DNA from 2 places in the Latilactobacillus curvatus JCM 1096 genome. Region 2 is predicted to be linked to the other one. Evidence: predicted binding sites of a transcription regulator. Region 2 holds the regulator's gene; the other holds the start of a gene.
What was found. Region 2 encodes HrcA, which represses chaperone genes, less so after heat shock. Its sites were predicted from a motif close to TTAGCACTCNNNNNNNNNGAGTGCTAA; they were not measured.
Positions count from the first base shown of each region.

Region 1: a site for HrcA is predicted at 3,020-3,046, ahead of LCU_RS07705 (Hsp20/alpha crystallin family protein). Genes of this name have one in related genera too.

Region 1 covers NZ_CP026116.1:1,463,277-1,480,229, reverse strand. The annotation lists gene LCU_RS07725 (AI-2E family transporter) at 147-1,187, shown strand; gene LCU_RS07720 (helix-turn-helix domain-containing protein) at 1,180-1,410, opposite strand; gene LCU_RS07715 (helix-turn-helix domain-containing protein) at 1,578-1,769, shown strand; gene LCU_RS07710 (D-alanine--D-alanine ligase family protein) at 1,868-2,920, opposite strand; gene LCU_RS07705 (Hsp20/alpha crystallin family protein) at 3,113-3,553, shown strand; gene LCU_RS07700 (hypothetical protein) at 3,601-4,140, opposite strand; gene LCU_RS07690 (IS30-like element ISLpl1 family transposase) at 4,350-5,279, shown strand; gene LCU_RS07685 (ABC transporter ATP-binding protein) at 5,342-6,238, shown strand; gene LCU_RS07680 (ABC transporter permease) at 6,231-7,484, shown strand; gene LCU_RS07675 (FAD:protein FMN transferase) at 7,565-8,644, shown strand; gene LCU_RS07670 (M13 family metallopeptidase) at 8,749-10,644, shown strand; gene LCU_RS07665 (sugar O-acetyltransferase) at 10,705-11,322, shown strand; gene thiE (thiamine phosphate synthase) at 11,508-12,179, opposite strand; partial or broken gene thiD (bifunctional hydroxymethylpyrimidine kinase/phosphomethylpyrimidine kinase) at 12,172-12,976, opposite strand; gene thiM (hydroxyethylthiazole kinase) at 12,969-13,778, opposite strand; TPP riboswitch at 13,850-13,955, opposite strand; gene nagE (N-acetylglucosamine-specific PTS transporter subunit IIBC) at 14,183-16,201, shown strand; gene LCU_RS07640 (DUF1002 domain-containing protein) at 16,255-16,953, opposite strand, start outside.
Region 2 covers NZ_CP026116.1:795,278-812,230, forward strand. The annotation lists gene LCU_RS04265 (APC family permease) at 1-268, shown strand, start outside; gene LCU_RS04270 (hypothetical protein) at 333-524, opposite strand; gene dnaJ (molecular chaperone DnaJ) at 1,125-2,273, opposite strand; gene dnaK (molecular chaperone DnaK) at 2,397-4,232, opposite strand; gene grpE (nucleotide exchange factor GrpE) at 4,269-4,880, opposite strand; gene hrcA (heat-inducible transcriptional repressor HrcA) at 4,896-5,954, opposite strand; gene hemW (radical SAM family heme chaperone HemW) at 6,248-7,387, opposite strand; gene ribF (riboflavin biosynthesis protein RibF) at 7,387-8,340, opposite strand; gene truB (tRNA pseudouridine(55) synthase TruB) at 8,360-9,277, opposite strand; partial or broken gene LCU_RS04310 (IS30-like element ISLsa1 family transposase) at 9,548-10,468, shown strand; gene LCU_RS09950 (hypothetical protein) at 10,398-10,553, opposite strand; partial or broken gene LCU_RS04315 (glycosyltransferase family 2 protein) at 10,546-11,849, opposite strand; gene rbfA (30S ribosome-binding factor RbfA) at 12,074-12,430, opposite strand; gene infB (translation initiation factor IF-2) at 12,453-15,239, opposite strand; gene LCU_RS04330 (L7Ae/L30e/S12e/Gadd45 family ribosomal protein) at 15,257-15,562, opposite strand; gene rnpM (RNase P modulator RnpM) at 15,559-15,858, opposite strand; gene nusA (transcription termination factor NusA) at 15,873-16,953, opposite strand, start outside.

The DNA.
Region 1 (16,953 bases), 670 kb from region 2:
CCTTTCTAGGTGTAAATTTGAAGTACCAGAGTAGTATACGACTATTTTTAAAAAGATGTAAGTTGCAACTATCGGAATTCCAGAATATCCAATTAGTTCGAAGTGTTGTAAAATAATGATATAGAATTGCCATAGGAGGAAATTGCGTGAGTTTATATCAAAAATTTGTGACGAATCAGCAGTTAAGACGAGTTGTAGTGCTCTTAACGTTGATTGGGGTCATCTATGTGTCACGCTCGATGATGAATATCATTTTGCTGACGTTCATCTTTACTTTTTTAGTGACTCAATTAGTACGAAAGGTCCAACAGTATTCAAAAATTCCGCCCGCAGCTGTGGTTGTGCCGCTTTATATGTTGGTGATTTTTTTAGTGTATCTAGCAGTAACGATTTATGTGCCACAGATTGCTAAACAGTCAATTAAATTAGGCGAGAGTGTCTATAATTTCTACCAAAGTCCATCATTTGATGCGAATCAATTTATGCGAACCATTGGGGATTACATGAAACAGTTCAACTTGACGGATCAGTTGAAACACGGTGTATCAACAATCGTTAATTACATCACCGGAATCGGAACAATGGGCGTCACAATTGTCTTATCGTTTATTTTGAGTTTCTTTTACACAATTGAGCTAGACCGATTACCGCAGTTTGGAAAACTCTTTTTGAAGAGTACTTACGGCTGGTTCTTCCAAGATATCATGTATTTTGCTAAAAAATTCGTGAATACCTTTGGCGTGGTAATTGAAGCCCAAATCTTCATTGCAATTGTGAATACAGTGTTAACAACGATTACGTTAACGGTAATGAAAATGCCTAATATTCCGAGTTTAGCCATCATGATTTTCCTATTGTCGATGGTACCGGTCGCAGGAGTCATCGTTTCATGTATCCCATTGTGCATTATCGCCTTTTCAGTCGGCGGAATTCAGTATGTGGTTTATATATTGGTGATGATTTTAGTCATTCATGCCCTAGAAGCATATGTTTTGAATCCGCGATTTATGTCGAGTAAAACACAGCTGCCAATTTTCTTTACATTTGTTGTTTTATTTGTAGCAGAACGTTTCTTAGGAACTTGGGGGTTAATTGTTGGATTACCAATCTTTACGTTCTTTTTAGATGTACTAGGTGTGAAGACCATTCAAAAATCGGGTAAAAAACAAAAAAAAGCGGCTAATTGACGCGGTTAGGATCCGCAACAAGGGTGGCCAATTGGTTAAGATCGATTTGCAATTCGATAGCAACAATAAATAATGCTTTTAGTGATGGGGCAGCGCCTTTTTCCCACCGGAAGATCATTGAGCTACTAATCTTGGTATTATATTTTGCGCTGAGTAGATCGGCGAGCTGTTGCATTGTTAGATTCTTAGCAGTTCGCTTATCGTGTAGTAATTGTCCGAACATTTAGCACCGTCCTTTATCACGCGTTTGACTTATAAGTTTAATTATATGACAAATGACGTCAATAAGTGAACACTTGGGACTAAAGTTTTTAATTGACAGAGTTCTTACATTATCGTAATATTCCTAATGTGGAACGGGATTGATAACGTTTCTTGGGGGTGCTGAATGTGGCAGAAAAATTATTTGTTCTATCAGGTTATTTAAAGGGTCATGATTTGAAACAGCAAGTTGTTGCTGATGTATTGGGCAAAACATTAACGACGGCTAATCGTAAGATTAGAGGGAAGATTCCATTTACCGTCAAAGAAATTCAATTACTACATGACCGCTTGGGAATTCCAATCGACGTGTTTTTTTAAGAATAGTTCCTAATCAGGAACTAAGTAATCAGTTTTAAATGAACCAAATAAAAATAACCCTGTCGACTGAAAATCGTCGACAGGGTTATTTTTATTGGCTATTTTGCTTTAAGGAGTTCTAATTTACCTTGAACAATCATTTCGCAAAGATCAGGATAACTGATACCAAGCACTTCTGCTTCTTGTGGAATTAATGAAAGTGGCGTCATCCCAGGTAATGTATTTCCTTCGATCACGTGTAAGCCATTTTCAGGACTCCAGAAGAAGTCGATGCGGGCGTAGTTCGTTAAGCCAAGTGCTTGCATAGCATCAAGTGCCATTTGTTTCATGGCTTCGTGCACATCATCAGGTAAATCGTTTGGTGGTGTGACAAATTGAGTGGTATTTCCAGTCACGAATTTGTGCTCAAAGTCATACCAACCGTCATTAACGACGATTTCGATGGCAGGTAATGGTTGACCATTAATCACGCCAAGTGAGAATTCGCGACCTTTAATGAATTCTTCGATTAAAGCTTCGCGGTCGAAACGAAGCGCATCTTCGACAGCTGGTTGTAACTCAGCTTCGTTGTGCACGATATGTGTCCCAACACTTGAGCCACCGTTACTTGGTTTTACCACGACAGGGTACTCAAATGGGATTTCTGGCATGGGTTGGTCGCGATAAGCAGCGACAAACCGAGCAGTTGGAATTTGGTTATATAATAAGATTTCCTTTGAAACCTTTTTACTCATTGTAATACCTGCTGCGAGTGTGTCACTACCGGTATAAGGAATTCCAAAGAGATCGAGAACCGCTTGGACTTTACCGTCTTCGCCATCGCCACCATGAAGTGCGAGGAAGACAATATCAGCAGTTTTACAAATCTCTAAGACATTCGGGCCAAAGAGTTGTGTTGAACCATCAGTACGTAATGCGTTGATGGCGTCGTCTGTTAAAACTTCGTCGCTGATGTCGTAATCTTTTTCAACAGGTGTTGAAGAATAAAGATCATCGATTGATGCGACGTCGTGCAAATCATTTCCTAAGAAAAGATCAACGAAAGCAACGTCATGGCCTTTCGTTTGTAATGCATTGGTAATTTTGTGTCCAGACGTTAATGAAACGTTACGTTCGGTACTACGCCCGCCCGCTAAGACAACAATTTTCATATGAACCTACCTCCGAATATTTTTGGAACCTTAAGTATAGCACAAAACCATATTAGGCGGGTATCAAAAAGCTGAAAAATCAGTGGTCTAGTTTAAAAATTGGCACTCAACAACAGCGAATGCTAATTACTTGCATTTCATGATTAACGGACTAGAATAGAGTTGTAAAGATTAAGAAAGGAAGTTTTAGAGATGGCAAACGAATTAATGAATGGTCGTCAAAATTGGCTAGATAATTTTGGTGGAGATGATTGGTTCAAGAATTTCGGTCAGCAATTATTGGCAATGTCGCCTGAAACGGACAACTTACTCAAAACAGATGTTAAAGAGACCGATAAGGATTACCAATTAGCGGTTGATTTACCAGGACTGGACAAGAAAGATATTCACGTGGATTATCAAGATAATACATTGAAGATTAGTGCTAAACGTGATAGTTTCGCTGATCATAGTGACAGTCAAGGCAATATCGTTCAAAGCGAACGGCATTATGGGCGCTTTAGCCGGCAATTCTACCTACCTGGTGTCAACCGGGATCAAATCGATGCGCAATATCAAGATGGCGTCTTACAATTAATGTTACCGAAGTTAAGTGAATCAGACCAACCAACGAACCCAATTGAAATTCGTTAATTAAAAAAGCGGCACCAACCATAAAATGGTTGGTGCCGCTTTTTGAGTTATAGAAAAAGAGAGGCGTAAAACAATATGAGACCTGCTACAAGAGTACAACATTTAAATTTGGTGAGTAAGGCAATCCGCCGCTGTTGAATGGGTGAATCGAGTGGGAGTATGACGACTTTTAATTCATTTTCAGGATGCGCTTGTAGATAGGCTTTCCAAAAAGTATGCTGTGCTTGAAAAGTCGGCAACTTAAGGTAGAGAAACGCGATAAAAATGAATGCACTCCCCAAAAGACGGATTGCAATGTTCAGGGCATCTAGATAGAGCGCTGTTAGACAGCCACCGATTGATAAAAAGAATAAAAGGACTAACCAAGATGTTAAAGGAACAGCTTGCTTGTAAAAGGATGCGTTGAAATAAGCTTGTTTCATTGATTGTTGCGCTTTGTAAGCTTGGTCATCCGTGTCAGGATATTGGTCCAAGAAATTTTGCTTGAGTGTTGGCTTTAGCATATTGAGACGCACGATAAAATAAGATGAACTGATAGCTAACAGGCAACCAATAACGGTGAGAAAAAAGGCTTGATTTGGGGACAAAATAATACCTCCTAATTGATAAATAATTGTAGTATAGCAAATATTTATCAACTATTAAGATTTAATCAGTAATTTTAATATTTCATTGAGAGATAATGCGCTTTCTAAATAGTAGATTGTAAAATTAATCCGAACGCTGTTCGGACAAAAAAGATCAGCTTCCTTTAAAATGGTGTTTACCACAAACCCATCTTTTAGGAGCTGATCTTTTGTCTAGTATAACCTATTCCGAACGAATTAAAATCGAAACCTTTTGTGAACTAGGGCTGTCCAATATCCAAATGGGCGTTCGGCTGAACCGATCACCGTCAACAATTTCTTATGAATTATCTCGATGTCAACCTTATCAGGCTGAATTAGCACAAACAGATGCCGAATACAAGCGATCACGATGTGGTCGGAAAACTAAGCTGAGCGATGAGTTAAAGCAAAAAATTCTCAACCATTTACGTCTAAGCTGGTCACCAGGAATGATTGCTCACGAATTTAAACTAGCTACTAAATCTATTTATAATTGGCTAAATCAGGGGAGAATTGGTTTCTCCTTGAATGATCTACCTGAACATGGCGTACGCCAACGGCGTAACGTTGACCAACGATCCAAATATAATCAATCTTTGGGGCGATCAATTGAACAGCGTCCCATGATGATTAATCAACGTAAGCGCATCGGCGATTTTGAACTAGATACAGTCGTTGGTCCTCGTGGGCATAGTAAGGCAGTTTTATTAACTTTAATCGATCGCAAATCACGGTTCCTTTGGGCATACCGGTTAAAAGATCGGACGACAGCGACTGTTAATGAAGCACCAACTAAGTTCCTAACCACTTTTAATGGTCCGGTGCACAGCTTTACTGTGGACCGTGGCAGTGAGTTTAGTGGGCTAGTATCACTTGAATCACAATATGGTATTAAGACCTATTACTGCCATGCTTATACGCCAGCTGAACGTGGTAGTAATGAACGCTTTAATCGGAATTTACGTTATTTTTATCCTAAAGGGACTCGTTTTGAGCACATTAGTGCTCAAGATTTAACGACGACGTTACTCCAAATTAACCAGCGACCGCTTAAAATACTCGACTGGCAAACACCGTATCAGGTTATGCTGACAAATTTGTCCAAAAATTCGGATTAAATTTGTAATCTACCAAATGAATACGGTATAGTTAAGGTAATGAAAAGTAGGGGGTTGGGGACGTGCTGACTTTATCACATTTATCCAAAAGTTTCGGAACGATGCTAGCGGTCGACGATGTTTCATTTACGGTTAAGTCGGGCGAAATATTAGGCTTAATTGGTCAAAATGGAGCTGGAAAGACAACGACCTTTCGGATGATCTTGAATTTCATGGCACCAGATACGGGAACTATTCTCTGGAAAGGTCGCGCGTTTACCGCTGCGGATTATGACCAACTTGGCTATTTGCCAGAAGAACGAGGATTGTATCCAAAGATGACCGTGGAACAACAAATTTTGTACTTTGCACAGCTTCGTGGGCGCAGCATCGCAGACATCAAACCACAGATTGATGAGTGGTTGGTGCGCTTTGGGGTGAAAGGTAAGCGGACTGATAAAATCAAGGATCTTTCAAAGGGAAATCAACAAAAAGTGCAGTTGATTGCGACTTTGATCCATCAACCGGAACTCATTATTCTTGATGAACCCTTTAGTGGACTCGATCCAGTGAATGCAGAACTTTTAGAAGAAGGTATTTTATGGCTTAAAGAACAAGGTTCAGCAATCATTTTTTCGAGTCATGATATGACGAATGTTGCGCGGATTAGTGACCGAATTGTGATGTTGCGCGATGGGCAAGTGGTGCTCGCCGGTACAATCGATGAAATTCGGAATCAGTTTGGCCGAACGCAATTATTCTTAGAAGCACCGTTAGCACGCGAAACTTTAGCAAATATCAACGGTGTTTCACGTGTAACACAGCACGGGCAGCGGTTTGAATTAACTTTGGCAGACGAAACGGTTGGTAAAACGATTTTCGACTTAGCGACACAAAATGGCTATATCCTAGAGTTTAGTCAACAAGCACCAACGCTCGATGAAATCTTTAGAATGAAAGTGGAGGAAGGCCATGTTTAAGTTTAAGGTGATTTTTAAACAAGTATTTCTAAAGAATATTAAAAGCCCAGCGTATCTAATCATGATTTTGATGCCAATTGTGATGCTCGGGATTACGTTTGGTGTGAGTCGCTTGATGGATCATAGCAAAGAACCCGTTAGAATTGCTGTTTTGGCGCCGCAACCAGCAGAACAGAGTGAATTACAGCAGTTAAAAGGTAAAACATATCAAATCGATCAGCAGATTACGACTCGGGAACAAGCCACCAAAGCGCTCCAGAAAGAGCGAATTGATGGCTATTTGTTGTTGAGTGAGGAAAAAGGACAGACAATCAGTCGCTACTATGAACGAAAAGATAGTCCATCATTTGATGCGAGTGTCTTAGAGAATCAGTTAAATCAGATTCATTTAGTAGCTTTGGCGCAACAAGCAGGCGTTGCACCTGAACAGATCCAGAAATTGATGACGCCAACTGTCATTGCACCAGTGACGGTTAATTACCAGAATGGTCATGAAAAGATTTCCCAGGAAAACACTAAAGAAGTGGGCCAAATTATTTCAATTGGAATTACGGTCTTAATGTTCATCTTTATCGTGAATTATGCTGGAATGATTGCCCAAGAAATTGCGACTGAAAAAGGGTCGCGAATCATGGAAATCATTCTATCAAGTGTTTCGATTGAAATTCAATTTTTCGCGAAGATTGCCGCGATATTAGCCCTATTACTCACCCAAATTACTGTCTATATTTTAGTTGGGATTGTCGGGTTTCAGTTTTTGAAACAGCAACTACCGTTAGCAGAGTTATTGCCGATTATTCGTCGTGCTTTGGTTGCGCCAGCAATGTGGTATGCAGGAGTCTTTTTAATTATTGGGGTATTACTCTACACCGTATTAGCTGCAATGTTAGGCGCTGTTGTGTCTCGAATGGATCAGGTACAACAAGCCATTTCGCCATTGATTTTACTGGGCACATTAAGTTATTTGGGTGGCTTTGTACTGGCATCACAGACCGATATTCCATTATTGCGGGCGGTGAGCTATGTGCCATTGTTTTCACAGATTATGTTACCTGTGCGGCTGGCAAACGGTGATGTTGGCGCGTTCGGGGCTAGCATGGGACTCTTCATAGCCATGGCGACACTAATTGGACTGACTTATTTAGCATTAATTATCTATCGCATGAATATTCTAGTTTATTCGGATAAAGGTGTTTTTAAAGCATTAATTGCCACCTATCAGCAACTCAAAGAATCGCGCCAGTAGAAGATTTTTACAACTAATTAAAGCGGATTGATGGTATGATAGAGCCATGTGATTTTAGTAGCAAGGAGAGCGATTGAACGATGCAAAAACGATGGGTAAAATTCGGATTGGCACTCTTAGGGGTGACACTGGTATTGGCAGGCTGTCAAAGTAAGCCAGCGGACAAAGAAACGTTGGTCAAAAAGTCCTATGAAAAAAGTGATTACTATCTCGGAACGATTTGTACATTGCGAATCTATAATAAAGACAAGGAAGCCGTGCTAGATAAGGCTTTTGCGCGGATTAAAAAGTCCGAAAATCAAGCAACGTTAACCAAATCAGGTTCCGAATTGGATAAGATTAATGATAACGCCGGTGTTAAACCTGTACAGGTTAGCAAAGATATGTGGCCACTAATGGAAAAAGCGTTACATTATAGTCAAGAATCGGATGGCGCGTTTGATATGGCCATTGGTGCGATCACAGATTTATGGCAAATTGGGTTACCAGGCGCGCGGGTGCCAGCACAAGCAGAAATTGACCAAGCGTTACCATTAGTCGATTATCATGACGTTGTTTTGAATAAGGCCAAACGTACAGTTTACCTTAAGAAAAAAGGCATGCGACTTGATTTTGGCGGGATTGCTAAGGGGTACATTGCCGATCAAGTTAAACAAGTTTTTAAGGAAAATGGTGTGACATCAGCCGTTATTGATTTAGGTGGGAATGTGATTGTTATGGGGCATTCACCATTAGGGAAGAACAAACCATGGACGGTCGGCATTCAAGATCCGAAAAAGGCGCGTGGAGAATCAGTCGGTACGATTAAAGGCCGTGATATTTCGGTTGTTACGGCAGGGATTTATGAACATTATCTAAAAAAAGACGGGCATACTTACATTTATCTCTTTGATCGCCATACTGGCTACCCATATGAAAATAACCTAGCGAGTGTCACAATTATCTCGCCTAAATCAGTAGATGGAGATGCCCTTTCAAATGCTGTCTTTAATAAGGGGATTGTCGAAGGCATGCAGCTCATCAACAACAAACCGAAGAATATCCAAGCCATCATGATCACAAAAGATAATAAAATCTATCTATCAAACGGTTTGAAGAAGACGTTTAAACTTAACCAAGATTCAAATTATCAAGTTGAAAAACAATTACCAACGAAATAGCCGCTAAATTGCGGCTTTTTTGCAATTATGGGGGTCAAAGCATTAACGGAAAAAGTGGCAAAATGTTAAAATTGGGAAAGAATCTGCTTTTGAGGAGGACAATGATGACAAACGTGCGAATGCAAGATGATTTTTATACGGCAGTGAATCAAGAATGGTTAAAAACGGCTGAAATTCCAGCGGATAAACCAGCAACAGGCGGCTTTGTCGCCTTGGTTGATGAGATTGATCAGCAATTAATGGCTGATTTTGCTAAGATGTCGACCGCAAAGAACGCATTGTTACAACATTTTCTAGATTATTACGAACTAGCTGCGGACTTTCAAACGCGGGATGCACTCGGTATGAAACCGATCCTACCAATGGTAGCCCGGGTGCAATCTCTCGATAGTTTAGCAACTTACAATCGTGGGTTAGCTGATTGGGTACTTTCCGGGTTACCAACACCATTTGGCTTATCTGTCGATGCTGACATGAAAGACACAGCCCATCACGCGTTGTATGCGGAAGCTAGCGACTTAATTTTGCCAGATAAGACCTATTATGAAGCTGACAATCCCAATGCTGACCATTTATTGGCCGTCTTTACGGATATGATGGTTCAGCTCTTGCAGAAAATTGGGATTGCGCCCGTTGATGCAACGAAGACGGTTAAATTAGCGTTGGCATTTGATCGGTCACTGGCACCTTATGTGAAGAGTGCCGAAGAAGCAGCGGATTACACGAAACTCTATAATCCACAGCCTTTGAGTGATTTTATGCAACAACAAACGACGCTTGATTTTCCACGTTTATTTAGCAAGGTGCTACCTGTTCAACCGGAAAAAATTATCGTGACGGAACCGAAGTATTTTGCGCAACTGAGTCAGCTTGTGACAGACGCCAATTTCGAAACGTTCAAAGCGTGGCTGTTAGTCATGACAGTTCGTAGTTGGAGCGGTTATCTGAATGAAGAGGCACGCCAAATTAGTTCGCTCTATAGTCGTGCGTTATCTGGTAGCAAGGAAGCTCGTCCACAACAAAAGAGTGCTTACTACCTTGCCTTAGGGATGTTCAATCAAGTTGTTGGCGATTATTACGGTCGGCAATACTTCGGTGAAGCAGCCAAGGCCGACGTCCAAAAGATGGTCCAAAAAATGATTGGTGTTTATCAAAAACGCCTTGAAAAAAATGACTGGCTAACCGAAAAAACACGCCAACAAGCGATTGTAAAACTCAACCACCTTGGGATTCATGTCGGTTACCCGGATCAGATTGCCCCTATTTTTGCGAAGTTGGTCACAGTACCTAAAGCAGAAGATGGGACATTATTTGAAAATACAGCTGACTTTATTCGAACGATTGAAACGGAAAATTTTGCGAAACTTACTCAACCGGTGGATCGTAATAAGTGGGAAATGGGCGCTGCCACAGTTAATGCCTATTATTCACCTTCGAAGAATATCATTGTCTTTCCCGCGGCTATTTTGCAAGCACCTTTTTACAGTTTAGAACAAAGTAGCAGTGCTAACTACGGTGGGATTGGTGCAGTGATTGCACATGAAATCTCACATGCTTTTGATAATAACGGTGCGCAATTCGACGAGTATGGCAACATGCATAATTGGTGGCAAGAATCAGATTTAGCTCACTTCAAGACACTTTCGGAAGAAATGATTGCAGAATTTGATGGCCTAGAATATGCAGGCGCAACAGTTAACGGGAAATTAACTGTCTCGGAAAACATTGCCGATGCGGGTGGCTTGAGTTGTGCCCTTGAAGCAGCCAAAGAAGAACCTGATGTTGATTTGGCAGCCTTCTTTGTCAATTGGGCAACGATTTGGCGGATGAAAGCTACAAAGCAATATCAACAATTATTGTTAAATATTGATGTTCATGCACCAAACGCGTTGCGGGCCAATGTTCAGGTCCAAAACTTGGCAGCCTTTTACGAGACATTTAATGTAACGAAAGCTGATCAGATGTACTTAGCACCCGCTAAACGGGTTGCAATTTGGTAAATTAAAAAGGTGCGCCACAATTGTGACGCACCTATTTTAGTAGTGATGGGGGATAAAGAAATGTCAGAAAAAAAACGCATGATTAATGGTCAAATTTATCGGGCGAACGATTCAGAATTGCGAGCCGATATGAAACACGCGCGTGTACTTACTCGGTTGTTTAATCAAACCACTGAAGAACAACAAGATTACCGACGCGAATTAACCAAGTCTTTATTTGCGAAAAGTGGCTCAGATTTATATATTGAGCCACCATTTAGAACTGATTATGGTTGCCAAACACGCATTGGTGAGCATGTGTATATGAATTACGATTGCATCATTATTGATGTAGCACCAGTGACGATTGGGAACCACGTTTTCTTTGGACCTCGTGTAGGACTCTACACAGCTGGTCACCCAACGACGGCACAAGAACGCCGGGATGATCTGGAATATGGTAAGCCAATCACCATCGGGGATGATGTGTGGATTGGTGGCAATACGGTTGTTAATCCAGGCGTGACAATTGGGAACAATGTGGTGATTGGTTCTGGATCAGTTGTGACTAAAGACATTCCTGATAACGTGATTGCAGTTGGTAATCCATGTCGGGTACTCCGGCCGATTGATGAGGCAGAAGAGGCCTACTGGGCGCAGCAAAAAGCAAGTTATTTTGAAGCCCTTGCTAATGAATAAGTTTACCGAGTAGTGTTAAATGGAGTAGTCATCACTAACAAAGCACTAAGCTAAATATCAGCAAACCACCGAGAAAAAGCCGCTAGTACTCTATAAAAAGGGTTCTAGCGGCTTTTTTAAATGTTTGGTGAATCAAACTGGCAGCAAATACTATTCAGAATGGGTCAAACCGTAATAAGGGTTAATTACGATTGGTTTTCATCAGTACTGCGGTGCCATGGCTTTTGTAATGCTTGGACGGCTTGAGCGATATCTGTGGCGTGGGTGATTGCTGAGATAACGGCAACTCCATCCACGGTAGTCTTTGCGACTTGAGCAACGTTTTCTTGGTTGATACCACCAATCGCAACAACCGGTAGTTCACTTTGTTGCGTTAAGAAACGCAAGCGATTAGTGCCAAGTGCTGGTTTAGCATCTTCTTTGGAATTGGTTGGAAAAATTGGACCAATGCCAATGTAATCAAGTATCGGTTGATTATGACTTTGGTGAAGTTCTTGTTCAGTGTGGCAAGATAGACCAGTTATTAAGCCGTGTGCTTTGGCCGTTTCAATTTTATGCCACGGGTGATCGCTTTGGCCGACATGAATACCATCTGCATTGATTTGAAGTGCTAAATCGAGATTGTTATCGATAATAAATGGGACTTGATAATGGCGGCAAAGGGCTTGAGCCGCTGTCGCATACTTTAAAATCGCATCGGAATCTTGCAGACTACCAGCACCTTTTTCACGGAATTGGAAACAGGTAATGCCGGCTTGTAGTGCTTGTTCGAGAATGTTTAGAAAATCATCCATACCGGTATTTTGGGTACCCGCTACCAAATAAGTTTGGAACATTTCCCGGGAAATGTTAGTCATGATGAACCTCCTGATAAGCCCAGTGATTGGTTGGTCCGTGGCCGTGACCAACAGCAATCGGATTAGCAATTGCGGCTTGGATAAAGGCTTTGCTAATATGAATTGCTGCTTTCAAAGGGGTGCCCTTAGCTAGCTCGGCGGTTAAACAAGCTGAAAACGTATCTCCAGTGCCATGTGTTCGTTTAGTAGCAATTCGTGGTGTAGTTAACCATTCATCTTGTCCATCAGCCTAGAGGACGTAATCGGCGGCTTGTGATTGATAGTCTAAATGGCCCCTTTGATAATGATATTCTTGGCGCCCATTTGTTGGAGTTGGTGGGCCGCTTGTTTGAAATCAGCTGTTGTCTTTATGCGGCTGCCCGTGAGAACTTCGGTTTCGGGTAAGTTGGGTGTCAGCACTGTGGCTAGCGGCAATAATTCAGTACGTAGGGTATCGATGGCATCGTCGGCAAGTAGCTGTGCACCGCCCTTGGCAATCATTACAGGATCAAGGGTGAGCGGCCCCCAATCATAATGGCGTAGATTTTCAGCGACCGTTGCAACATGTTCAGCATCTGCCAACATTCCCGTTTTGCAGGCACGAATTTTAAAGTCAGTAGCCAATGAAGCGAATTGTTGATTGATTAGTGATAGTGGCAGACTGGCTTGAACGCCAAGCGTATTCTGAGCGGTGATCGCGACAACTACATTGGTTGCAAAAACATGGCGCTCTTGGATAGTTTTAATATCAGCTTGCATACCAGCACACCACCGCTGTCAGAACCGGCGATGGTTAGAGCTTGTGGGAATTCATTCATGAGTAGGCACCTCACTTAGTTGGACGGTATTTGCTACTTTGGCTGGGGTAATGTGGAATAAATAATCGATTAATTGGGGATAGAAGGTCCCAGGTAGCGGTGTTTCCATTGCTGTGGCTACTAGTTCGCCGGCAACGGCAAATGTGGCGGCTGCTTCGATAGCGGCTTGGTAGGGATCTGCAGGATGAACTGCAACAAATGCACCACAGAGACCCGATAACATATCACCTGAACCAACATGTGTTTGAAAAAGTGAGGTACCATTTGAAATCAGCGTAACGCGTTGACCGTCTGTAATAATGTCGGTCGGACCCGTTAATAAAATTATGGTGTGTAAACGATTGGCCGCGGCCTTAGCAATAATGACTGGATCGCTATTTCCATGCCCGGCGTCGATGCCATTTGCTTGCCAATCTATCCCAGCAAAATAAGCAATTTCACCTGCATTACCACGAATGAGAGTTGGTGTGTCAAGTATTAATAGTTGCTCGATAATTTGCTGGCGGTAGGCCAGTGAGCTAACTGCCACTGGATCAAGAACAACGGGTTTTTGTTGTTGATAAGCGGCGGTCATTAGGGCCATCATTTCTTGAATCTGTGGTGCCCACAAACTACCAATATTAATCGTAATGGCTTGTGCGATGGTAACAATTCCCTCCGCTTCTTCTGGTGCATTAGACATAATTGGTGAGGCACCGATTGCATTTTGTGCGTTGGCGACCTGATCAATTGTGACGCCATTTGCGACATTAGCAACGATTGGATTGAGCGCTCTAACTTTTTCTAACATTGAAACAACCATATAAAAACCTCCCTTAAAAACTAAAAAAATCACTTAACGATGCACGAATGCATAGAAAAGTGGTGTGAGTAGTCTAAAGAAAGGCACTTTCCTACGCAAGTCTGAACTTACAGGTTCAAAGGGATCAGGCTGTACAAACCTATCTCAGTTCTTCTAAGAACACCCCTAGTGCAAAGCGATTAATTTGTACCCTCGGTATAGAGAGTGTGGTAGGTGAATGCAACCGTTTTATTTGGTGAATCAGATATCATTTGTTAACTTTTAGGTATAGACCAATATTTTTGTGTGCATGAAACCGCTTCAACCGCTATTTATAAAGGTCTATACCGATTGTTAAGCGCTTGCTTATCGTTTACATTAATGATTTAATCATATTAACGAAAAAAATGAATGGAGAAAAACTTATGAAGAATTACTTACAACGAATGGGTCGTTCATTAATGTTGCCAGTTGCTGTTTTACCAGCAGCCGCAATTTTAATGGGGATTGCGAACTGGGTTGGCAATGGCGATTCAAACGCAAACGTCTTTACAATTTTCTTATCAGCCGGTGGCGGTGCAATTTTAAATAACTTGCCATTATTATTCGCCGTTGGTTTAGCACTCGGGATGTCTAAGGATCAAGATGGTGCAGCTGCACTTGCTGGTTTAGTCGCTTTCTTAGTGCCTAAGACAATCTTGGCACCTGCTTCAATTCAAGCGATGCAAGGTTTATCAGACATCGCTAAAGTAAACCCAGCTTTTGGTAAGATTGAAGGGAATGTTTTAATCGGGATTATTGCCGGCTTAATTGCGGCTGCAATGTATAATCGCTTCCACAACGTGAAGTTGCCAATGGCCCTCTCATTCTTTAGTGGGAAACGTTTAGTGCCAATTATGGCGGCAACTGCAATGATGGTTGTTTCAGCTATCTTGTACTTTGTTTGGCCAGCCGTCTTTACAGTATTAGTGTCATTTGGTGAAGCAATTTCTAAATTGGGTTGGTTTGGTGCCGGTCTATACGGCTTTTTCAACCGTTTATTAATTCCAACCGGATTACACCATGCCTTGAACTCTGTGTTCTGGTTTGATGTTGCTAACATTAATGATATCGGGAATTTCTTGGGTGGTGCGAAATCACTTGCGAATGGTTCAGCTGTGATTGGTAAGACAGGGATGTATCAAGCTGGTTTCTTCCCAGTCATGATGTTCGGCTTACCTGCTGGGGCTTACGCAATCTACAAAAATGCTCGTCCAGAACGCCGTAAAGCAACAGCTTCATTGATGTTAGCTGCTGGTTTTGCGTCATTCTTTACAGGGGTGACAGAACCACTTGAATTCTCATTCATGTTTGTTGCATGGCCACTTTATGTATTGCATGCAGCTTTCACAGGGATTTCATTGGCTGTTGCTGCTTTCTTCCACTGGACAGCCGGTTTCGCATTTAGTGCTGGATTAGTCGATTATGTTTTAAGTTTGAAAAACCCAGTTGCTAACCAACCGTTGATGTTATTGGTTGAAGGGTTGGTCATGGCAGTTATTTACTACTTTGGGTTCAACTTTGCCATCAAGAAATTTAACTTGATGACACCAGGTCGTGAAGCAGAAGATGCTGTTGATGAAGATACTGCTGGCGTTGAAACAGACGCTACTGATGATAAATTCATGGTTCAAGCAAAACGGATCTACGCTGCAATCGGTGGCAAAGACAATATCAAAGTGATTGACAACTGTACAACACGTCTTCGATTACAATTAGAAGACACTGCCAATGTTAACCAATCAGCGATTAAAGCTGCTGGTACTGCTGGGATTAACGTTTTAGATAAAACAAACATTCAAATTATTATTGGGACAGAAGTCCAATTTGTTGCTGATGCTTTAAAAGAACTTTATAACCACAATACGCCAATCGCAACAAGTACACCAGAACAAGCTGCCGCACCAGTTGAAGCACCTGTTGATAGCGATATTAACTCAGGTGAAACAAATGTTTTCTATGCAGTTGCTAATGGTGAATTGATCGATATTGAAAATGTTGATGATCCAACTTTTGCTCAAAAAATGCTCGGTGATGGCTATGCTGTCATTCCAACAGACGGCAAAATTGTTGCACCAGTTGATGGGACTGTTATGACTGTGTTCCCAACGAAACATGCAATCGGGATTAAAACAACGAACGGTTTAGAAGTCTTAGTGCACATGGGAATTGATACGGTTGAATTAAACGGCGCACCTTTTGCAGTCGCTGTTGAAGAAGGCCAAACAATCAAACATGGCGACTTATTAGCAACGGTTGATTTGAATCAAATTACTGCTGCTGGTAAGAAGACGGCAATGATGGTGATCATTACCAACATGCCCGCTGTTGATTACATTAAGTTTAACGCAATGAGTACCACAGTTGCTGCAGACGCAGTTGCCTTAAAAGCAACAACGAAATAATGAATAAATAAAAAGCCCCGAAAACTTCAGTTTGCGGGGCTTTTTTGTGTTATTTAGTTAAATAATCCTTTGAAGAAATTAGCCATGCTATCAAAGAGTTTTTGAATGAAGTTCCGATTGCTTTGGGTGTTGAGCTTATTGAAGATGTTTTTCGCACCACTTTGGATATTATTCATTAACTTACCGGCTTGATTCTTGAAATCATCCGAATTTAAAGCACCGGAATCTTGGATTTTAACGAGAACATTAATGATTTGTTGTTTTTGATTATTGTTGATGATGTTGGTGAGGTTGTTTTGTTCGAGTTGATTATTGACGATGGTAGTAATTTGGTTAACAGTCAGATTATTGCCCTTACTTGCCATGTCTTTTTTGGCACCTGTGACGGCATTATTCAATTGGGAATCTGAATAACCATCGGTGCCTTTATTAGCCTGTGTGATATCGCTGAGGGTGCTCATTTCGTCTTGAGCAGCAGTTACTTGCGCTTGGTTGAGTGAATCGCCATTTTCAGCGAAAGCGGCGTAAACGCCAGCTAAGGCGCCAGAGCCATCGATTGGAATGGCGGAAGTCACGTAAATTGTCGCATTCGTGACGCCGGCGGTTAAGGCCGCATTTTTATATTGGTTGGCTGTAATTGTGGTGATGTTGTTATGGCCATTAAAATCGATAATTTTAACATTGATGCCGGTATTGCTGTCATTTTTTTGAATTAAAGCACTTGAGTAGACACTTGAGTTGGCGTTAAATGT
Region 2 (16,953 bases):
GATTGCTGAATTGGTCAACATTGGCACGTTATTCGCCTTTGCAACTGTTTCTCTCGGTGTGATCTTCCTGCGCAAGTTACCATTTTATAATGAATTGCCACAAGGGTTTAAAGTGCCACTATTCCCATGGATTCCTTTACTTTCATGCGGCTTATGCTTACTACTCATGACCCAGTTACAACTAACAACTTGGATTGTCTTCTTAATCTGGTTGGTGATTGGCCTAACAATTTACTTCAGTTACGGCTACCGTCACAGTCGCCAATAAAAAATAGGCGTTAAGCAGTTTTCATAATCTGCTTAACGCCTATTTCTATGCAATCTATCGTGAACTATCTACAAAAATGCATGAACATCCGTGAAAATGAGGTCATGTTGCCAGCAAGAATCGCGACAATTGGCACTAATGCCCACAACCAGTACTTATTATTCTTCCGCTGTTCAACCTCAGCTTTCAACCGTAAATTCTCATTTTCCATCTTAAGGCGTGCAATTTCAAGTTCTAATTTATCTTTGTCATCCATGCAACTCACCTTCCGTCCTAATTTATTACCGCCATTATAACAGAATTTTTCAAAAATCTCCCACCTATCCACTCCAACAAAAAAAGCCCTCTAATCTTGTGGATTAGAGGGGCTTTAACGTGCTTTTCAAACCATACTTCTGCGGCTAGCTACGTCCCGCAAACGATCGACTCCGTCGCTCATTCACGAAACTAGGCTAGTCCTCAAAGTATAACCGGCTTGAACGCACTTCTATTTTTAACGTGCTTTTCAAACCATACTTCTGCGGCTAGCTACGTCCCGCAAACGATCGACTCCGTCGCTCATTCACGAAACTAGGCTAGTCCTCAAAGTATAACCGGCTTGAACGCACTTCTATTTTTAACGTGCTTTTCAAACCATACTTCTGCGGCTAGCTACGTCCCGCAAACGATCGACTCCGTCGCTCATTCACGAAACTAGGCTAGTCCTCAAAGTATAACCGGCTTGAACGCACTTCTATTTTTAACGTGCTTTCAAAAGCATCCTATTCCGGTTAGCTACACAAGTCAAACGATTGCTTACAGCAATCATTCGCCCTGTTAGGCTAATCCTCACAGGATAACCACTTTTGACGCACTTCTATTTTTTGTGTTTCTTGTTCAGAATCTTGTCGAACAAGTTGTTGTCTTGTGGGTTAACTGAGTCACCACTTGCGACTGCAAATGCTTTTAGCGCATCACGTTGTTTACTGTTGAGGGTCTTTGGTGTCACGATGTTAACTGTAACGTTTTGATCCCCATTACCTGTCCCGTGGAGCTTAGGCGCACCCTTACCACGTAGACGGAAGACGGTATTCGTTTGAGTCCCCGCTGGCACTTTTAGTTTAACAGGACCATGGACTGTGTTGACTTCAATTTCATCCCCTAGAGCAGCTTGGACAAAGCTAATTGGGACTTCTGAATAAATTTGTGCGCCATCGCGCTTGAATTCAGCACTTGGTGCCACGCGGAAGACGATGAATAAATCGCCATAAGGGCCACCGTTTGTGCCGGCTTCACCTTGGCCTTGAAGACGCATTTGTTGACCATCTTCAACACCTGCTGGCACTTTAACCTTAACAGTATGCCGTTCATCTTCGTGACCTGTTCCATGACATGTTTCACACTTGTCTTTAATTTCTTTACCAGTCCCGCCACAGACATCACAGACTTCTTGAGCCATCATGCGGCCGAAAGCTGTTTGTCGTTCAACTTGGACTTGACCTGCACCGTGACATTTGTGACACGTTTGGGCGCTTGTTCCTGGTTTAGCACCAGAGCCATGACACGTGTGACATTCTGATTCACGGTTATAAGAAATCTTGGTTTCTTTGCCGAAAATGGCTTCATCGAACTTCAAATCCATCCGATATTGTAAATCTGAACCTTGACGAGGAGCGTTTGGTTGTTGCCGAGCACCGCCGCCACCGAAGAATGAACTAAAGATATCTTCGAAACCGCCGAAGCCTTCAGCACCACCAAAGCCGCCACCGAAGCCTTGGCCTGCGCCGCCGCCGAAACCACCGTTCATACCAGCATGACCGTATTGGTCATAAGCTGCCCGTTTTTGTGGGTCACTTAATGCTTCATACGCTTCTGTGACTTCCTTGAACTTGGCTTCTGCATCTGGGGCTTTGTTAATATCTGGATGGTACTTCTTTGAAAGTTTACGATAGGCCTTTTTAATCTCATCATCTGAGGCGTCTTTACTTATCCCTAAGACGTCATAGTAATCTCTTTTATCAGCCATTGTGGGCCTCCATTCATATACTTACGCGTTAAATCTATCCTATCAAGGATAGCATAATTGACTGATTAAAAAAAGCCAAGGCCCTAGACCATACTAGGTTTTGGCTTTTTTTAAAACGCATTATTATTTGTCGTCTTTAACTTCTTCGAAGTCGCCGTCAACAGTACCATCGTCAGACTTACCGTCAGTTGCATTACCTTCAGCACCAGCAGCTTGTTGTGCTTCTTGTGCTTGTTGATATAACTTAACTGTTAATTCTTGAACGATTTCACTCAACGCATCGCGTTTTGTCTTCATGTCTTCAAGGTTGTTTTCTTGTTGTGCTTTGACTAATTCTTCTTTAGCATCTTTAGCCTTTTGTAATTCTTCGTCAGAAACTTTACCTTCAAGTTCTTTCAAAGTCTTATCTGTTTGGAAGATTAATTGATCAACATCGTTCTTCAAATCAACTTCTTCTTTACGTTTGTTGTCGGCTTCTTCATTTTCTTGAGCTTCTTTCATCATGCGATCGATTTCTTCGTCTGATAAACCAGAGTTACTCTTGATAGTGATTTTTTGTTCTTTATTTGTGCCAAGGTCTTTAGCAGAAACATTAACAATCCCGTTCTTATCAATATCGAATTTAACTTCGATTTGTGGCACACCACGAGGTGCAGCAGGAATATCTGTTAATTGGAAACGGCCTAAAGTCTTGTTATCAGCAGCCATTGGACGTTCACCTTGTAAGACATGGATGTCTACGGCAGGTTGGTTGTCGGCAGCTGTTGAGAATGTTTGGGCTTTGCTTGTAGGAATTGTTGTGTTCCGGTCGATTAACTTCGTGAAGACACCGCCCATTGTTTCAATCCCTAATGATAATGGTGTCACATCAAGTAAAACAACATCTTTAACGTCACCTGAGATAACACCACCTTGAACAGCAGCACCAAGAGCAACAGCTTCGTCAGGGTTGATTGAGTGATCAGGTTCCTTGCCTGTCCAGTTCTTAACAGCTTCTTGAACAGCAGGAATTCGTGTTGAACCACCGTTTAAGATGACTTTGTCGATGTCGCCTGATTCTAGACCAGCATCTTTCAAAGCATTCATAACAGGTGCTTTTGTCCGGTCAACTAAGTCTGATGTTAACTTATCGAATTCAGCACGTGATAAAGTCATTTCCAAATGTAAAGGACCGTTTTCGCCGGCTGAGATAAATGGCAAGCTGATTTGGGTGCTTGTCACACCAGATAAATCTTTTTTAGCTTTTTCAGCAGCATCTTTTAGACGTTGCATAGCCATCTTGTCTTTTGACAAGTCAATACCGTTGTCTGATTTGAAGTTTTCAACTAACCAGTTCATGATGGCTTCATCAAAGTCATCCCCACCTAAATGTGTATCACCGTTTGTTGATAATACTTGGAAGACACCGTCGCCTAATTCAAGAACAGAAACGTCGAAAGTCCCACCACCAAGGTCATAAACTAAGACTTTTTCGTCTGTTTCTGTCTTGTCCAAACCGTAAGCTAATGCTGAAGCTGTTGGTTCGTTGATAATCCGTTTAACATCTAAGCCGGCAATCTTACCAGCATCTTTAGTGGCTTGGCGTTGTGAATCATTGAAGTAAGCAGGTACTGTGATAACAGCTTCTGTGACTTCTTCACCAAGATAATCTTCAGCGAATTTCTTGATGTATTGTAAGATCATTGCTGAAACTTCTTGTGGTGTGTATGATTTGTCGCCAACAGTTACTTTGTAACCTGCTTCGCCGATGTGACGTTTGATTGATGCGATTGTATCAGGGTTAGTGATTGCTTGGCGTTTTGCCACTTCACCAACTTGGATTTCGCCGTTTTTAAATGACACAACAGATGGTGTTGTCCGTGCGCCTTCTGGATTTGTGATAATTTTTGGTTGTCCGCCTTCTAATACGGCAACAGCTGAGTTGGTTGTCCCTAAGTCAATACCGATTACTTTACTCATAAAAAATACCCTCTTTTTTTAGATTTTTAGTTTAATTTATTGTGCAACAACGACCATTGCTGGTCTTAAGACGCGGTCCTTCAAGTAGTAGCCTTTTTGGAAGACTTGTACAACAGTATCCGCTTTTTGATCACCATCAACAGCGACCGTTTGCACGGCCTGATGAATGGTCGGATCAAAGGCTTGTCCTTGCGCCTCAATTTCCTTAACGCCATGATCTTCTAAAGCATGTTTCATATGATCGTATGTCATTTGAACACCCTTTTTAAGACTCTCAGCACTATCATCAGTTGCTTCAGTTGCCAACGCACGTTCTAGATTATCCAAAACGGGTAAGACATCTTTTGCAAGTGATTGCCCATCATATTTTAACAAGCTAGCTTGTTCTTTTTGATGACGGGTTTGAATGTTTTTAATTTCAGCTTGTGACCGTAAGAAACTATCTTCTAAATCATCATATTTCTTTTGGAGTTCAGCAAGTTGAGCCGCTAAATCTGGCTTAGCTGCATCTTCGTCAGGTGCAGCCTCTTCGATCACTTCATCTGCTTCTAATTCAGGTTCAAATGGCGTTTCTTCTTTAGGTGTTTCTGTTTCTGGCATTTCTGCTACTGGCTTTTCTTGTTTCTCAGCCTTTTCTTGCTTGGTCAAACAAACACGCTCCTTTTAAGATTGATCATCATCGAAATTCGCATAATAATCAATTAATTTCTTCGCTAACTCTTCACGGAATAAATCGAGTAACCCAATCATCCGCGAATAGGGCATGCTAGTGGGGCCCAGTAGTGCAATGACTCCCTGTCCGTGTTCACCAACGTCATAATTAACAGTCATTAGACTATAATGTTTCAACAGATCGTTGGCCATCTCGGTGCCCAGGCGAACCTGAACTTGGCTATTGGCGCCTCCAGGGGACAAATCTAGCAACTTGGCTAAATCATCTGAACGATTAATCATGTTATACAACGACTTCAGCTGGGTGACATCGGAGAACTCTGAAAAATTCAACAAGTTCATCTGACCGCCAACAAATAAGCGCTCTTGACTCGCCTTTTTCAAAACATCGTCGAAGATGTCTAAAAAGCCGGTCGGAGAAGCCATGTACTGGGCTAATAGCGCCGGTACATCCGTCTTTAACTTCTGACTAACCACGGTTAACGGTAAGCCAATTAGGTGATCATTAATGATTCGAATGGCTTTTTCGAGTTCATCACCCGAAATCGCTTGTGGAATGGTAAATACCTGATTATCAACTGTCCCTGCACTCGTCACGATAATCGCCATCACTTGGTGATTACTCAACGGTACTAGACGAAAACCAGTTAACCGAATCTCAGCCACTTCCGGTCCTAACGCGATTGCTGTATAGCTCGTTAGGTTCGATAAGATATTAGCCGATTGTGAGACGATTTCATCAATCTTATGATAGTGCTGTCCAAATGATTGTTGGACCGTTGCCACATCAACCGGATTGAGGGTTGCTGGTTGCATGAGATGGTCTAGATAGTAGCGATAGCCTTGCATCGACGGTACCCGTCCAGATGACGAATGCGTCTTCTCAATTAAACCGACACTTTCCAAATCAGCCATATCATTACGAATTGTTGCAGAACTAACGTGTACCGGCAATTCTGCCATTAACTTCTTAGAACCCACTGGCTGACCACTCTCTGTAAAAAGACGAATAATTTCTTTCAAAATCATTAATTGCCTTTCGGTCAGCATGTCATCACCTCTTTTTAGCACTTGAATATCATGAGTGCTAATTACAATTATTAATATAGCAAGAACGTCAAATAAAGTCAAGAAACGTACCGGCTTTTTTACGGATTTACTGAAAATCGGTCCTTAGACGGAGGGCCTTACTGGACCAAAGGACAAAATAAAAAACGAGCCGCTTCTTAGATGGAAGAGACTCGCTTTATGAAGTGGAATATTTATAACGTGCTTTTCAAACCATATTCCTGTGCCTAGCGACACAAGGCGAATGCTCAGAATATCCCCCGGTTTGAACGCACTCAATAACTATCTAGCAGAAACTCTTGGAAGACTTCATTGCCTAAGAACTTACCTGATTCAGTTAGTCTTAACCAATCGCCTTCTTGTTTGAGGTAGCCCTTTGCAATTTGGGTGGCAACTGTTTCGCCGTAAACATTTTGTAATGGATAATTGAATTTATCTTGAAAATGACTGATGGATACGCCTTGCATCGTCCGTAACCCGAGGAAGAGTTCTTCCTCCATTTGTTCGGTCAGTGGCAGAACATGGCGTTCAATGACTGGCACCTTATTTTCTTTTAAGGGTTCTAGGTATTGTTGGATTGGGCCGAAGTTATGGTAACGATCCTTACCTAAATAGCCGTAAGCACCGGCACCAAAGCCAAAATACTTTTCATTGCGCCAGTAAGTTAGATTATGCGCAGATTGAAAGCCTGGCTTGGCAAAATTACTGATTTCATATTGATCTAAACCAGCCCGCTTGAAACTATCAATCGCGGCTTGATACATATGTGCTTCAACATCTTGCGATGGTAAATGCAACTTGCCTTGGCGCATCAAGTTATAGAAGATTGTTTTGCGTTCGAGAATCAATGAGTACGTCGAATAATGCGGTAAGTCGAGTTCAATTGCCTTATTCAAACTATCCATGAAATCCGCTTCACTTTGTTGTGGTAAGCGGAAAATCAAATCGATACTCATATTTTCGAAGCCGACCTTGCGCGCGTTATCGATTGCCCGATAAACATCCGCACTTCGGTGAATCCGCCCGATCTGTTTTAAAATCTGATCATTAAACGACTGCACGCCAATACTTAACCGGTTGACGCCGTTGTCCTTCAGAACTTGCAATTTTTCAGTATCTTGTAAGTCATTAGGATTGGCTTCAAACGTAAACTCACCACCCTCATAAGGTAAGTATTGATGAATCCCATCGGTTAAACGTTGGAGTTGTGCTGGTGATAAAGTAGTTGGTGTCCCCCCACCGACATAGATCGTATCAATTGGTTCGTCTGGGTATTCTGCCATCACTAATTGAAACTCGCGAATCAACATATCGACATAATCATCGACCGGTTGACCTTCAATGAAAACCTTATTGAAATCGCAGTAGTAACAAATATGCTCGCAAAATGGGATGTGAATATAAGCGCCTGCCATTAATGTTGTGCCTCTAATTTCTCAAAATAAGTTCGGGTATCGGCTTCGTCTTGGTGGAGTTGGTCAATCAAGGCTTCCGCGGAGTCAAACTTCACTTCGCCGCGTAAGTAGTGATACCAATCCACTTTCACTTGTTCACCGTAAATATCGCCATTGAAATCTAATAAGTTAATCTCCACCGTTACCGGGTTATTGCTGTGGAACGTCACATTCCGACCAATTGAAGCCATGCCAATATACCATTGACCGCGCACTAAAAAGCGGACCGCATAAATCCCAATTCCTGGTAATCGTTCTGGTCGTTGCGATTCGATGTTAGCAGTTGGAAACCCTAATTCTCGCCCGCGTGCTTCACCATGCACTACTTCACCGGTCGTTTGGTAAACATAACCGAGTAATTCATTAGCTTCCGCAATCTTACCAGCATCTAAATCCTCTCGTACTAATGTCGAGCCGATTTTGACACCATTATGGTCATGTTCTGCAACTGTCACAATGGCAAAGCGCCCTTTGGCATAGTCTGACAATGTCGTCATATTCGCAATCTCTTTTTTACCATAAGTGTAATCAAAGCCAGCCACCACTGTATCCGCATGTAAAGCGACTAAGTATTGATCGACAAATGTTTGTGGGGCTAGTTGTGCAAATGCTTCATTAAAGTGCACGATGTAGAAAACATCAACGCCTAACTCCGCCATCAATTCTTGCTTGCGCTCAACCGTTGATAAATAACGGAATGACTCCCGATCGGCATTGCGATAAACAATGGCAGGATGGATATCAAACGTCATCACAGCTAATAGTAAACCTTTTTGAACTGCAATTTGTTTTGCTTTCCGAATTACAGCTTGATGGCCTCGATGTACGCCATCAAAAAAGCCAAGCGCCAAGACCACTTGGTCAGCTGGCACTTGTTCTTTTGAATATGGATGAATTAATTCAATGACACGCATATTTTTCACCTAGTTTTTTTTAATGAGTCCCTTGATTTTGTAAATACATTTTATAAGGGCGATAAAGATGTTGCGCTGCTTTTTCAACTTGATAGAGCGCCTTGATATGCCCTTGATAGGTCAACGCCACAATCTCATCGGTTTGTTCTGGCAATGTCAAGAACACACCGTTTAAAAGCTTGGCCCATTGATCGTCGTCTAAAGCAATCTTCTTGTAATCTTCAAATACATGGTCAATTGGCAATAAAACGTCTGCCAGTTCGCCCGCTTCAGCTTTTTGCGCCAATTGTTCCAACGTGATACAGTTACCAATTTGAATGCCGCCACTCTTAAGACGTGTCAAATCGGACATCACTGCGGGTAAACCGAGTTTACGACCGAAATCAACAGCTAATGTGCGGATATAAGTCCCCTTTGAGCAACTGACAATGAACCGGAATGTTTGGCGCCCAGATTCTGCGTCAAATTGTGGTTCACCATCCAAATCAAACTGCGTAATCGTGATTGAACGTTGTGGCCGTTCGACTGGATCACCAGCGCGCGCATAGTCGTATAAACGCCGCCCATTGACTTTCACCGCTGAAAACATGGGGGGAATCTGAATTGAATCGCCCAGAAAACTAGCGAGGGTCTCTTTGATTCTCTCAGTTGAAAAAGGTTCTGTTAAGCGCGCCTCTTCAACGACTTCACCATCTAAGTCTTCAGTCGTTGTTGATAAGCCAAGGGTGATTTCACCCGTGTAGACTTTACCAGAATGCACCAATTGATCAACAACCTTCGTTGCTTGACCGATACAGATTGGTAACACCCCATCGACGTTGGGATCCAACGTGCCAGAATGGCCCACTTTCTTCATGTGTAAAATGCGGCGCACTTTAAACACACAATCGTTACTCGTCATGCCGCGTTCTTTATATAAGGGTACAATGCCGTCCATAAGTAATCTCCTTTAAGTATTAACTAAACTATTATAGCATAGAGTGTGAAGTCGAACGGGATTAGCTTTATGATGCTGCTCAATTTATTATCAAAGCACAAAAAAAGATGGGACAAAAGAAACTCTTGCCCATCCTCGCTCAATGTTGTTTTATTAGTAACCTTTTTTACTCGGCAAATTCTATAATTAATCCGAACAGAAATTAAAAAGCCCAAAGCAATCACTTACAATGGTAGTAGCTAATTCCAACCAATATAGGGAGTGATTACTTTGGGTACATCTACTTTATCACGTTTTCAACGTGGCGCACTAGCACAACTGGTCAATGAGGGGAATAAATCTTACCAAGTAATGGCTGACGCCTTAGGCGTCGCCAAAGCTACGATTAGCTATGAGTTGGACCGAGTTAAACCTTATGATCCAGAATTAGCTCAGCAAGATGCAGATCGCAAAAGGCGGAATTGCGGTCGTCGTTCGATGCTGACGGCAGCATTAGCGACTTTAATTACCAATCACTTACGATTAACCTGGTCACCAGAAACCATTGCGGCCGCTTATAACTTGAGCACTGCGTCAATTTATAATTGGCTTAATCGTGGCTGGCTCCCCTTCAAATTGACTGATCTACCCAATCGGAATGTCCGCCAGCACCGAGTGAGCGAAAATCGTGGGAAATTTACAAGTGGGACTTCCATCGAACAACGGCCAACAACTGTTAATCAACGGTTAGCTTTTGGTCATTGGGAAGTAGATACGGTGCTTTCTAGTCGAAGTGAGTCACGATCATGTCTGGTTACATTCGTAGAACGTAAGACCCGACTTCTATGGGCCATCAAAGCCCCTAATAGAACGGCTAAGGCTCTAAACACCGCCTTTGGCAAGTTTATGGGGGCCTTCGGTCCCCAAGTAAAATCCATTACTGTTGATCATGGTAAAGAGTTTGCCAATTATCAGGCCTTAGAATAGGATTATCAGATCAAAGTTTATTTTTGCCATCCATATTCACCATGGGAGCGAGGTTCCAATGAATATTTTAATAGACGGTTACGCTGGTTCTTCCCGAAAAAGACCAATTTTAGCCAAGTAACGACTGATGAGATCCTAGCAGCACTTGAACTAATTAATCAACGACCATTAAAAATACATCATCAACAGACTGCCATTGAAAGATTCCGGGCTTGTTCGGATTAAACTTGTAATTTGCCGTGGTAAAAAACCAATCAATTGTAATCTGATCTTCGCTTAGCTGATGACGAATATAATCTGGTTTACTCATTTGAATCCTTCCCTTCTGGTTTTCCAGTGACTTCAGTCGACCGTTTTGGTGATTTCCATACACCCGCATCTTTACCTCGAATGATTTGGCGAATCGTTGGCACAATTTCGACTGCTACGGTATATGTATTAACCATCCAATAAATCAAGATATACCAAGGCGCAAAGGCGATATACTTCAACGAACGGCCGCCATCGTTAAAGTAAGACGCTTGTACCAGCTGAATCAACCCTACCAATATCTCGATTGTGATGAAAATCCCTGAAAATGACAGATTTGAGAGTAGCCGATGCCAATCATGATTAATCAGATAACCCATTTGAAGCACTACAAAGGTCACCATACTCATCCAGTAAAATAACGACCAAATAATACTCAAACCATAATCGATAATACTTGGCACCATCGAAAAGTGCTTAATCGGGTGCCGTAAAATGCTAAACGATTTTGTTAAGAGCACGTAAATCCCACCGGAAGTCCATCTTCGCCGTTGCTTAACGAGTTCTGGTAATGTTTCTGGCACATCCATAAAAAAGCGAATGTGCGGTGCAAAATATGCTTGCCACCCTGCAGTCTGCATATCCCAAGAAATCGCAATATCTTCAGTTGGTTGTTCTGCCTGCCAACCACCGACATCGATCACCGCTGCCTTACGGTACATCGTATTCGCTCCAGAAAAGGCAAACAGCCCACCGTAAGAAAGTTGCGACCGTTTAATTAAGCCAATAATTGAATTTAATTCATTTTGTTGAGCTTCTGCGACTAGCGTTGTCTTATTAATCGACAACATATTACCAGTCACGGCGCCTAATTGAGCGCCCCCTTCCCGCTCAAGATAATACATATACTTCCATAAGGCATCCACTTCGGGTTTCGAATCAGCATCGTTGGACAGAATAAATTCACCTTTAGCAAATCCTAAAGCACTATTAAAACCCGCCGCTTTCCCGCGATTATTAATAATCGTGAGCGTTCGCAAGCGCTGCCCATATTTAAAATAATGCCAGTTCTATCTGTCGAGCCGTCATTAACGACAATGATTTCGTAGCGGTCAGTTGGATAATTCATTTGTGTCGCTAAATGATCAATCGTCGCCTGAATTGACGCCTCTTCATTGTGGGCTGGCACTAAAATCGTAATAAATGGCGTCCCCTTTTTAAGATAGCGTGGTTGATCAGCCTTTTCCATCAATAACCAATAATATAAACTAGAGACAATAAACGATAAGCCCCCAATAATCGGATACGAAACGAGCGTATAGATTAATATTTGAGTTAAAGAGTCTGTCAACAACATGTACGCGCCCTCATTTCAGATTGGATTTTAATCAGTTAACAATGAATTCACATCATATAACTCACTTGCCGCGCTAAACCATAAAATATCTGCCAATAACAATAGTTTCATTACTTCAATAGTAATATGGTGCAAACGACTAAGTCAATTTAATAGATTATCGTTTCCATAAGGTCATTCAAACAAAAAAAGAGCCCCGCTTTCGCGGGGCTCTTTTTCACAGTTTAACGCTGTGCTTCATCTTCGTGTAACTTACGTAAAAGTTCGTCGATATGTTCACCATAACGCACTGAACCGTCTTGTTCAAAGGTGATTTCTGGAATCTTGTACAACTTAATCCGTTGGCCAAGTTCGCTGCGAATCAATCCTTTAGCTTTATCTAAGCCAGCTTGTGTCTTTTCAGCGTCACTTGCTAAGCCAGATAAAATGCTGTAATAAACTTTAACATGTTGTAAGTCACCACTGAGATTAATATCAGTGATTGTGACCCCTTCAACTCGGGGATCACGCACTCTTTTTAATAAAATGTCATTTATTTCGCGTTGAATTTCTTGTTCAACCCGACCAACACGATGTTTCATTGCTTGTCCTCCTGTAAATTAATTATTTAACAGGTACTTCTTCCATCACGTAGGCTTCAATTTGATCATCAATCTTAATATCATTGTAATCTTCGATTGTCACACCACATTCAAAGCCAGTTTTGACTTCTTTAACGTCATCTTTGAAACGTTTCAAGCTTGAAAGTTTACCTTCATAAATCACGATACCGTCACGAATTAAGCGGACACCACTATCACGTTGGATAACGCCAGTGTCAACGATACAACCGGCAATTGTCCCGATCTTAGAAACATTGTATGTTTCACGAACAGTTAATTGACCCGTTACTTTTTCTTCGTAAACTGGTTCTAACATACCCTTCATAGCAGCTTCGATTTCTTCGATTGCCTTGTAGATGATTCGGTGTAAACGAATATCAACTTGTTCAGCATCGGCTTGAATCTTAGCTTGTGGTGTTGGGCGAACATTGAACCCGATGATGATGGCGTTACTTGCAGCAGCTAATGTGACGTCACTTTCGTTAATCGCACCAACGGCTTCATGAATAATATTCACGCGCACGCCTTCGACTTCAATCTTCCGTAAACTACCAGCCAAGGCTTCTGTTGAACCTTGTACGTCGGCTTTGATAATAACGCCAACTTCTTTTAATTCGCCTTGTTTCATAGTTTCGAACAAGTTATCTAATGTGACAGGGTTTGAACGGCTACGTTCCTTCAAGAGCGCACGTTTGGCACGTTCTTCACCAGCAGCACGAGCTGTTTTTTCGTCTTCAAAGACAACAAAACGGTCAGCTGCTTGTGGCACATCATTTAACCCAGTAATTTCAACTGGTTCTGATGGGAAGACTTCCTTCACACGACGACCGCGATCATTTGTCATGACACGGACACGACCAAAGGTATTCCCAACAACGATTGGATCACCAATCTTCAATGTCCCTTGTTGGATCAAGAGTGATGCAACAGGTCCTTTACCCTTATCAAGACGGGCTTCGATAACTGTCCCAACTGCTTTTTGATCTGGGTTAGCCTTCAATTCAAGCACGTCGGCTTCAAGAAGCACCATTTCAAGTAATTCATCAATGTTTTCACCAGTCTTAGCTGAGATCTTAACAAAGATGGTATCGCCACCCCAGTCTTCAGGAACAAGGCCGTAACCCATCAATTGTTCCATGACGTGATCTGGGTTTGCGCCTGGTTTATCAATCTTATTCACCGCAACGATGATTGGGGCTTTAGCAGCCTTGGCATGGTTGATGGCTTCGATTGTTTGTGGCATCACACCGTCATCAGCAGCAACAACTAAGATGATGATATCAGTGATATCAGCACCACGCGCACGCATGTTACTGAAGGCCGCATGTCCAGGTGTATCTAAGAATGTGATTAAACGATCGTTTAACTCCGTTTGGTAAGCACCGATATGTTGCGTAATCCCACCGGCTTCACCATCAGTCACGTGACTGTTACGTAAGTTATCCAATAAGGTTGTCTTACCATGATCAACGTGACCCATGATTGTGACAACTGGTGGACGGCTCACAAGGTTGGCATCACTCTTAGCTTCTGTTTCAAATACTGAATCGATATCAGCAATATCCACTTCCACTTTTTGTTCTGCTTCGATGCCGTAATCCGTTGCTAATAATTCGATTGTATCCTTATCAAGTGATTGGTTCATGTTAACCATAATCCCTAACATGAATAACTTCTTGATAATTTCAGCTGGTTCACGGTGAATCTTCTTAGCGATGTCCGCAACGTTCATGCCTTCAGAGTAAACTAATACTTCTGGTAATGGCCGTTCTTTACGTTGTGGCATTTCCTTCTTAGCAGCATTTTGTTCAGCTAATTGTTGCTTACGGGTCTTCTTACGTTTCTTATTGAAACGTTGTTGATTGTTACCGTAGCTGTTATACCCGCCGCCACGTTTCTTATCTGGGCCAAAGTTCTTTGGCTTGCTTGCTGTATTGTTTGATGCTGGTTTAGCAGCACTCACCGTATTAGCTTGCATTTTTTGTTGCATTTCTTGTGCCGAAACTGGCCGACTTTGGTTCGAGTTGTTATTAGGACGGCTGTTTGTATTGTTTGCTGGACGGCCGTTGTTATTGCTGTTTGCAGGACGATTATTTGTTGTCGTTGGGCGTGCGCCGGCTGGCTTGTTGCCGGCTGGACGACTGCTGTTATTACCGTTTGGTTTAGCAGCTGGCCGTGGGCGGTTACTTTGTTGACGGCGTTTCTTTTCGTCTGCTTCGCGTTGTTCACGTTGTTGTTGAATGCGTTCTTGCGTTCTTTGACGACGTGCATTAGCTTGTGAGATTTGTTCTTGCAAGCTCAATGGTTGGTTTGACCCAGCTGGACGCGTATTGCCGTTTGTCCGGTTAGCCGCATTATTGTTAGGGCGACCATTATTAGGACGGGCGTTATTGTTGTTAGGACGACCATTGGCATTGTTGCGGTTTTGACCATTTGATGCTTGGCCATTCCGGTTGCCTTGTGGGCGTTGGTTGTTTGAACGAGGTGCTGGTTTGCTGCTAGCTTCTGGACGACGACGGATAGCGGCTTTGTTAATCTTAATCTTACCGTTATCTGTTTTTTCGCTTGCCTTTGGTGCAGCAGGTGCTGCGGCTGGCTTGCTGTCAGTTGTCGTTGCAGCTGGTTTTGTTTCCTTATGGAAGATGGCTCTCAAAGCTTTTTCTTGATTGTCATCGATAGTTGCCATGTGATTTTTTAGATCGTAACCTTTTTTAACGGCAGTTTCTAAAAGATCCTTGCTGGCAACGTTAATTTCTTTTGCTAATTCATAGATACGTTTTTTACCCATATCTTCACGCTCCTTTATTATCCCAGTAGCGTTATCATCTTTTTGGCAAACCCGGCATCAACAACCGCGATGGTGGCTCTATGTAATCCAATTGCTTGGGTTAGCTGGGCCGCGGTATACGCTTTTGTTTCCGGGATTTCGTAGAAATGACTCTTATCAGTCAATTTCTTCTGTGTCAGTTGGCTAATGTCTGAGCCGATAAAAACCAATTTCGCTTTTTGCTGTTGAATGGCTTTTAGGACTTGTTCTTCACCACTGACCAGTTGCCGTGCTCTCATGCAAATACCTAAGAGTTGTAATAAACGGTCTGGTTGTTCACTCATTTTCGTTCTCCAAATAATTCTAGCCGAGCCTTTTGATGATCAACATATTCGAATAATTCTGTATAAAATGATTCTGCAACGTCAATCCCAAACGTCTTTTCTAAAATTTTCTTGCTTTGGGCGGTCTTGATTGCATCAGGTTCTAGTGAAACATAAGCGCCACGACCTGATTTCTTACCAGTTGGGTCAATACTAATCTCACCTTCGGCAGTCTTTACAATCCGCACCATTTCTTTTTTAGGCTTCATTTCTTGCGAAATAACGTCTTTTCTCATTGGTACTTTTCTTTGTTTCATCATGAACACCTCACTTATTCTTGTGGTTGTTCTTCAGAATCAACAGCAGAATCCGTTGCTTGGTCTTCGAAGCCTTCAACAGCTTCTGTTGTTTCTTCTTCAAAACCTTCAACGACTGCACCTTCATCTTGACTATCGTCTTCATCAACGAATTCGACTTCAGATTCAGGTTTGATGTCAATCTTGTAGCCCGTTAGCTTCGCAGCTAACCGTGCATTTTGACCTTTTTTACCAATTGCCAATGACAATTGATAATCAGGGACGATGACTGTACATGTATGTTCGCTATCACCGTTAAATTGAACAGCGATGACTTCGGCAGGATTCAAGGCATTGGCGATGTAGTCTGAAGGATCTTCTTCCCACTTCACAATGTCCATGTTTTCGCCGTGTAATTCATTAACAACTAGTTGAACCCGTTGTCCCTTAGGCCCAACACAGGTGCCGACTGGGTCGACGTTGGGGTCTGTTGAACGAACAGCCATCTTTGTCCGATCACCAGCTTCGCGAGCGATTGAGACAATTTCAACGGTGCCGTCATAAATCTCTGGAACTTCTTGTTCGAATAAACGTTTCACTAAATCAGGGTGTGTCCGACTAACAAAGACTTGTGGGCCTTTAGTTGTATTTTCCACTTTTGAAACGTAAACCTTAATCCGATCATGTGCTTGGTATTCCTCGTTTGGAATTTGGTCTTGCTTGCTTAAAACAGCTTCGATCTTGCCTAAGTTGACATAGATGAACTTGTTATCGCGGCGTTCAACGACCCCTTGCATAATTTCGTTTTCGTATTGGCTGTATTCATTGTAAATGATACTTCTTTCAGCTTCACGAACCCGTTGCATAATCACTTGTTTAGCAGTTTGGGCTGCAATTCGGCCGAAGTCTTTTGGTGTGACTTCAAAACGAATTGTATCGCCCACTTCGTATGCCTTGTTAATTTCCAAAGCATCTTGGTAGCTCACTTCAAGACGTGAATCAAACACTTCGTCAGTGACTTCTTTGACAGCATAGACGTGGATGTTACCCTTCTTTTGATCGAATTCAACTTCCACGTTTTGTGCTTGACCGTAATTCCGCTTATAAGCAGAAACA